Linked DNA regions of Humidesulfovibrio mexicanus. The protein of the gene in region 2 binds, or shares a complex with, the protein of the main gene of each other region. Links are inferred from orthologs where the notes say so. Each region holds a gene or a part of one and is shown on either strand. Other genes may lie near its edges.

Region 1 (3,163 bases), on a different replicon or contig from region 2:
CACGGTGTGACGCTGCATGTGAACGCCCACGACGAATGGGAAGTGCGCGTGGATGGCGTGCCCTGCCTGCTGCTGCGTCTCACTCCGCTCACCCCGGAGCCAGCCGAGAAGCACCCGGCCAAGGGGCGGCTGGCAATCGTCATCGACGACATGGGCGAAGATGTGGCCGTGGCGCGCGATCTGGCCGCGCTTGGCGTTCCCATTGCCTTTTCCATCTGGCCCGACAGCGGCCACAGGGTGCAGGTGCTCAACATTGCGCAATCCGCGGGGAAAGAAATTTTCATCCACCTCCCCATGCAGCCCAAAGGCTACCCCAAGGTTGCGCCCGGCCCGCATGCGCTGCTTGACGGCATGACCGCCGAAAGGATTCAGGAGGTTGTGCGCCGCGCCGCGTCACGGGTGCCTGGAGCCGTCGCCGTCAACAACCACATGGGCTCGGCCTTTACGGAGTCGACCTACGGGATGCGCGCGGCGTTGTCCGCCATAAAGGGGCAAGGGCTTTTCTTTCTGGACAGCCGCACCACGGCAAAGAGCGTCGGGGTCGCCGAGGCCCGCCGCATCGGGCTGCAAGTGCACCAGCGCGATGTGTTTCTGGACAATGATCTCGCCGTGCCCGCCATTGTGGCCCAGTTGCGCGTGGCCGAAGCTGCGGCCCTGAAGCACGGACACGCCATCGCCATCGGGCATCCGCACAAGCAGACCGTTGCCGCCATCCGCGCCTGGCTCAAGAAAAAGAGCCCATCCGTTCATGTGGTCACCGTATCTTCGTTGCCGCCGCAATGATGCGCCTTGCCAATTCCGCGGTCTTCAGGCTATCCTTTTGATTCAACTGGCGAGCCATCTCTCTAGGCCCGATTTTTGCTAGCATTTTCCGGCAGAACGGCTTTTTCCTTCCACTGGGACCACGGGCGTACAAGGAACGGCGGACATGAGCAAAATTCTAGAACAAGATGAAGTAGATGCCCTTCTGCGCGGTCTTTCCGGCGGAGAAGTTGAAACAACGCCCGACATTCCAGAAGATGACTCCGGCATCGTTCCCTTCGACCTCACCAACCAGGACCGCATCATCCGCGGCCGAATGCCGGTCCTGGAAATCGTAAACGACCGTTTCGCTCGTCTGTGCACAAACGCTCTGGCCAACACCATGCGCAAACGCGTGGATATCAATCCCATCTCCATCGACATGAGCAAATTCGGGGATTTCATGCGCTCGCTCCCCGTTCCGACCAGCATCTCCATCTTCAAGATGGAGCCCCTGCGGGGCAATGCCCTGCTGGTTGTGGACTCGCGCCTGGTCTTCGCCCTGGTGGAAAACTTTTTCGGCGGCGCGGGCAGTCAACCGAAGGTGGAAGGGCGCGATTTCACGCCCATTGAGCAAGCCATCGTGGACAAGGTCGTCAAGGTGGCGCTCTCCAACATGGAGGAATCCTGGAAGCCCGTGCATGAGGTGCACATCGAGGTGGTGCGCTCCGAGGTCAATCCGCAGTTCGCCGCCATCGTTCCGCCAAGCGATGTGGTCATCGTCATCACCTTCGAAGTGGAGTTGGAAAACGCCATCGGCTCGCTCATCTGCTGCCTGCCGTATGCCACGATGGAGCCCATCCGCTCCAAACTGCACGCCTCCTTCCAGTCAGAACGCCTTGAGGTGGACCATGTGTGGATCAGCCGCTTCAAGGAGCGGCTGCTCGAAACCCCGGTGGAATTTCTTGTGCGCCTCGGCAAATCACGCATCACAGGACGGCAACTTCTGAATCTCGAGGTCGGCGACATCATGCTGTTGGACACCGATGCGGAGGATCTGCTGGAGGTCGAGATCGAAGGCGTGCGGAAATTCCATGGCGTGCCTGGTCGCGTAAAAGGCAACAAGAGCTTCAAGATCATCAAGGACGAGCAGTTGCACTTCTAGCTTTCGCTTTTGTCTTCGCCCATCCGCAGCCCCCTTCCGGACCGCCAAAGCCCTTGACTTGCGCCGCGTTTGCGGTGCATTTCCCTGCACGCGAACACAAGCGGCCCATGCGCCGCATACACCATTCACCGGAGGACACCACATGACGACCGAGCGCACCTTCTCCATCATCAAACCCGATGCCGTCGCCGCAAAACAGACCGGCGCCATCATCCAGATGATCCTCGATGCGGGCCTCACCGTTAAGGCCATGAAGATGATCCGGCTCACCCGCCCCCAGGCCGAGGGCTTCTACGCCGTGCACAAGGAGCGCCCCTTTTTCAAGGATCTCGTGGAATACATGATTTCCGGACCGGTGGTGGTGTCCTGCCTTGAAGGCGATAACGCCATTATCCGCTACCGCGAACTCATGGGCGCCACCGACCCCGCCAAGGCCGCCGAAGGCACCATCCGCAAGAAGTTCGGCAAGAGCATCGAGGCCAACGCCTGCCACGGCTCAGACGGACCGGACACCGCCAAGGTCGAAATGTCCTACTTTTTCAGCTCCCTGGAGATCGTGGGGGAATAAGGGCAATGAACAATCGCGTCGGCTTCATCGGCGTCGGGAACATGGGCACGGCCATCATCAAAGGGTTGGCCGCACAGGGCATACAGGTGCATGGCTACGACCTGGACTCGGCCAAGCTTGAAAAGCTGGGCCGCGAGGTCGGGCTTACGGCCGAACCCTCGCCCAAAACCCTGGTGAAGCACTGCCGTTACGTGCTGCTGGCCGTAAAGCCGCAACACCTCCCGGCCGCGCTTGAAGACATCGCTCCGGAGCTCTCCCCCGGGCACTGCCTGCTGTCCATCGCGGCCGGGATCACCATGGCTCGCCTGCAGGAGCTTTGCGGGGGACGCTGTCCTGTGGTGCGCATCATGCCCAACACCCCGGCCCTGGTGGGCGCAGGGGTATTCGCCCTGTGCTTTGATGACGCAAGCCTCGATGCAGAGCGCCGAGATTTCATCCGGGCCATGCACAAACCTTTGGGCCAGGTGCACGAACTGCCCGAGAAACTCTTCGACGCCTTCACCAGCGTGGCGGGTTGCGGGCCGGCGTACGTGTTCTATGTCATGGACGCCATTGTGGAGGCCGGGGTAAACCTGGGCCTGCCCCGCGCACAGGCCACGGACATCGTCAAGGCGCTCTTCAGCGGATCGGCCAAGCTGGCCGAAGAAGGCGGGATGCACTTGGCCGAACTGCGCGAGATGGTCACCAGC
Region 2 (3,147 bases):
CAGCGGCTGGTCGATGCGCGGGCGGTCCATGGGATTTGGCGGGTCGCGGTAGAGCGGCGCGTAGCCTTCGGCCGCGAACATGCCCTTGTTGTCTATGGCGTCGCCGAAGGCGTCCAGGGTGCGGCCGAGCAGGCCCTGGCCAACGGGAAACAGCGGCGGCGCGGCGGAATTCTTGATGAGGCTGCCGGGGCGGATGCCGCGCAGGTCGCCATAGGGCATAAGCAGGCAGGAGTGCTCGCGGAAGCCCACCACCTCCGCCGGAATGGGCGTGGAGTCGCGGTCCTCTGGCAGCAGGTGGCACACGGAGCCTACGGGCGGGCGGATTCCCTGGCCTTCGGCGATGAGACCGACGACCTTGGTCACCTTGCCAAAGGTTTGACAGAGGGTGAGCTCGTCAAAAGCCTGGCACACCGCCTCAGGATTCAGGGACACCGGGGGCCTCGCTCTCGTGCTGTGCGGCCTCTGCGCGCGCCTGGGCCAGGTCCTCGGGCAGGGAAAGCTGTTCCAGGTAGGGCTCCAGCAGGGCAAGCCGGTTGCCCAGGTCGTTGTCGGCCAGCATTTCCTGCGTTTCCAGGCACACGCCGCCAAGCGTCATGCCGGGGTCGGCCGCGAGCTGCCACTGCCCCAGGTCCGGTCGCCGTGCCTGCACGGACTGCAGCAGGGTCTGCGCCAGTTCGAAATCCTCCGGGGCGACCTTGAGGGTGAATGCGCGGTGCGCGTCCAGCCGGGCGCAGGCCTCATCCATCAGATGCTCCAGAATTTCGGCGCGTCGGGTTTCCATCTCCAGGCCAAGCGCCCTGCGGGCAAAGGCCTTGGCCAGGGTGGCGAAGTCCTTGCGGCGGGCGGCCCACACCTCCTGGCCCAGGGTCTGTATGCCGGAGATGAGCGCGTCCATTGCCTGCACGTGGGCGTCCACCTCGGCATCGAGACGGGCTTGCGCCTCGGTCTCGGCCTTGTGCTGCGCCTCGGCCACGGCGGCGGCCACGCGGGCTTCCTCGGTCTCGCGGATGGCCTGGGCCTGGGCTTCGGCCTTGTGCATGGCCTGGTTGATGATCTCGCGGGCCAGGGCCTCGGCCTTGCGCGTGCAGCGGTCGATGTATTCGGCCTCTGTGGCCTCGTCCCACACGGGACGGTGGCGCTTGCCCTCTATCTCCTGGATGGTGACGAATCCGGGGCCGGGGGAGTCGCAGCCCATGAGCACCCTGCCGGAGTAGCGCGGACCGGCCGGAATGGCGCGGGCGGCTTCGGCTGGCATGTCGGCCAGGCCCGCCGTTTCGGGCGGAGCCGGGGGCGCGGCCAGGGGCGTCTGCTCGGTGCTAGATGAATTCATCGCCGCCGCCTCTGCTTATGGCGATGCGGCCCTCGGCTTCGAGGCGGCGCACCGTCTTGACGATGTTCTGCTGGGCGCCCTCCACCTCGGAGAGCTTCACCGGGCCCATGATCTCCAGATCCTCGCGGATCATGTTCGCGGCGCGCTCGGACAGGTTCTTGAGGAACTTGTCCTTGAGGTCGTCGCTGGCGCCCTTCAAGGCCTTGGTCAACTCCTCGTTGGAGATGTCCTTCAACAGTTCGCGGATGCTGCGGTCGTCCAGGCCCTTGATGTCCTCGAACACGAACATGAGGTTCCGGATGTCGTCGGCCATCTGCTGGCTCTCTTCCTCGATCTCGGAGAGCACTTCCTCTTCCGTGGCGCGGTCCACGGCGTTGAGGATTTCGGCCACGGCGCTAACGCCGCCCACCTTCTTGCCTTCCTTGCCGCCCATGGCGATGAGCTGGCTCTGCAGCACCTTGTCCACCTCGTGGAGCATTTCCTCGGCCACGGCCTCCAGCTTGGCCAGGCGCATCAGCACCTCGGGCCGCACACCGGAGGGCAGGTTGGACAAAAGCTCCGCGGCCTGGTCCGGGTGCAGGTGCCCAAGGATGAGCGCCAGGGTCTGCGGATGCTCGTTTCTGAGGATCTGCGCCAGGATGCGCGGGCTGACGTTGGAAAGCTCCTGGAAGGGGGTGGGGCCGGTGTCGATCTCCAGGCTGTCCAGAATGTACTTGGCCGTCTCGGAGTCCAGGGCCTTGGTGAGCAGCCGCTTCACTTGGTCCGCACCGCCGGTGAGGGTCTCGGCGCCGTAGGTGATGGCGTCGTTGAACTCCTTCAGCACGTCGATCACGTCGTCGCGGGACACGGAATCGATGTCCAGCATGGCCTTGGAAACAAGGGCGATCTCTTGCCGCTCCATGCGTTTGAAGGCCTCGGCCGTGAACTTCTCGCCCAGGGCGAGCATGACGATGGCGGTTTTCTGGGGCCCGGTGAAGCTTGCCACGCGCTTATGCCTCCTGTCTGGCCCACGACTTCAAGAGCCGTATGGCCTGCTCCATGTTCTGCTCTGTCAGCTGCACGGCCTGGCCCTTCAAAAGCTCCAGGCGGCGCGCGGTGTCCAGGGCCTCCTCGGGAACCTCCACGGTTTCCTCAATGGCCAGGCGTTCGTCCGTGCTGGGCAGGCTCGCCACTTCCTCAACCTCCTCCTCGGCCACCTTGGGCCGGATAAGGGCCATGACCACGGGCCGGACCACCAGGATGAGGAAGAGGAAGATGAGCAGGCCGGTCAGAAGCGGCTTGCCGAGCTTCCCGCTCAGGTCGAGGAAGTGCTTCACCAGCGAGGGGCCTTCGCCCAGGTCGGTGGAGCCGAAGGCGATGTTGGACACCTCGATGGTGTCGCCGCGGTCCCCGTCGAAGCCCACCGCACTTTGCACCAGGCTCTTTATGCGCGTCATCTCCTCCTCGGAGCGCGGCACGAAGGTCGTCTGGCCGGTCTTCTCGTCCTTGGTGTACGTGCCATCCACGATAACAGCAACTCCCAGGCGCTTCAACTCGCCCACGGGGGAGACGATCTGCTGCTCCTCGCGGTTGATCTCGTAGTTGGTGGTGCGCGTCTCGCGGCTGGAGTCCTGGGAGCTTTGCGTGCCGGTGAAGCCGTCGCCGCGGAAATTGGCCTCGGGCGCGGCGCCGTCCAGGTTGGCGCGGCCGGCAACGGTTTCCTCGCTGCGGCTTTCGCTGCGCACCACTTGGCCGTCCGGGTTGAACAGCTCCTTCTTGATGGTCTTGTGGCTGAAATCAAGATCGGTGTTGACCCGGGCGATGATCTTCTGGGGGCC

What was found.
Region 1: the proteins of fliG (region 2) and fliM are in contact, whole or in part, in a crystal structure (PDB 4QRM), measured with the Thermotoga maritima proteins. The link is inferred for Humidesulfovibrio mexicanus from one-to-one orthologs. Residues at the interface, in WP_004082903.1 of Thermotoga maritima: Phe122, Ser125, Glu126, His127, Pro128, Gln129, Thr130, Val133, Glu157, Arg161, Leu164, Leu165, Arg167, Ser169, Glu171, Val172, Glu175, Ile176, Asn179, Lys182; in WP_004081085.1 of Thermotoga maritima: Tyr124, Leu127, Asp128, Ile130, Met131, Gly132, Gly133, Pro134, Glu136, Pro139, Arg141, Thr144, Glu145, Ile146, Glu147, Ser149, Ile150, Lys153.

What each region holds. Positions count from the first base shown.
Region 1 is NZ_FZOC01000010.1:22,262-25,424, reverse strand. What follows is about bases 71-2,917. They hold fliM (flagellar motor switch protein FliM), read left to right. Parts: upstream 71-928; coding sequence 929-1,906; downstream 1,907-2,917. Other genes in these bases: proC (pyrroline-5-carboxylate reductase), read left to right, coding at 2,480-2,917; ndk (nucleoside-diphosphate kinase), read left to right, coding at 2,049-2,474; CHB73_RS15570 (divergent polysaccharide deacetylase family protein), read left to right, coding at 71-783. Also shown: more of CHB73_RS15570, read left to right, coding at 1-70; more of proC, read left to right, coding at 2,918-3,163. UniProt on the Bacillus subtilis protein: One of the proteins that forms a switch complex that is proposed to be located at the base of the basal body.
Region 2 is NZ_FZOC01000004.1:123,440-126,586, reverse strand. Bases 317-3,147 are described here. They hold fliG (flagellar motor switch protein FliG), read right to left. Parts: upstream 2,316-3,147; coding sequence 1,317-2,315; downstream 317-1,316. Other genes in these bases: fliF (flagellar basal-body MS-ring/collar protein FliF), read right to left, coding at 2,320-3,147; CHB73_RS09515 (FliH/SctL family protein), read right to left, coding at 416-1,330; CHB73_RS09520 (FliI/YscN family ATPase), read right to left, coding at 317-432. Also shown: more of CHB73_RS09520, read right to left, coding at 1-316. UniProt on the Bacillus subtilis protein: One of the proteins that forms a switch complex that is proposed to be located at the base of the basal body.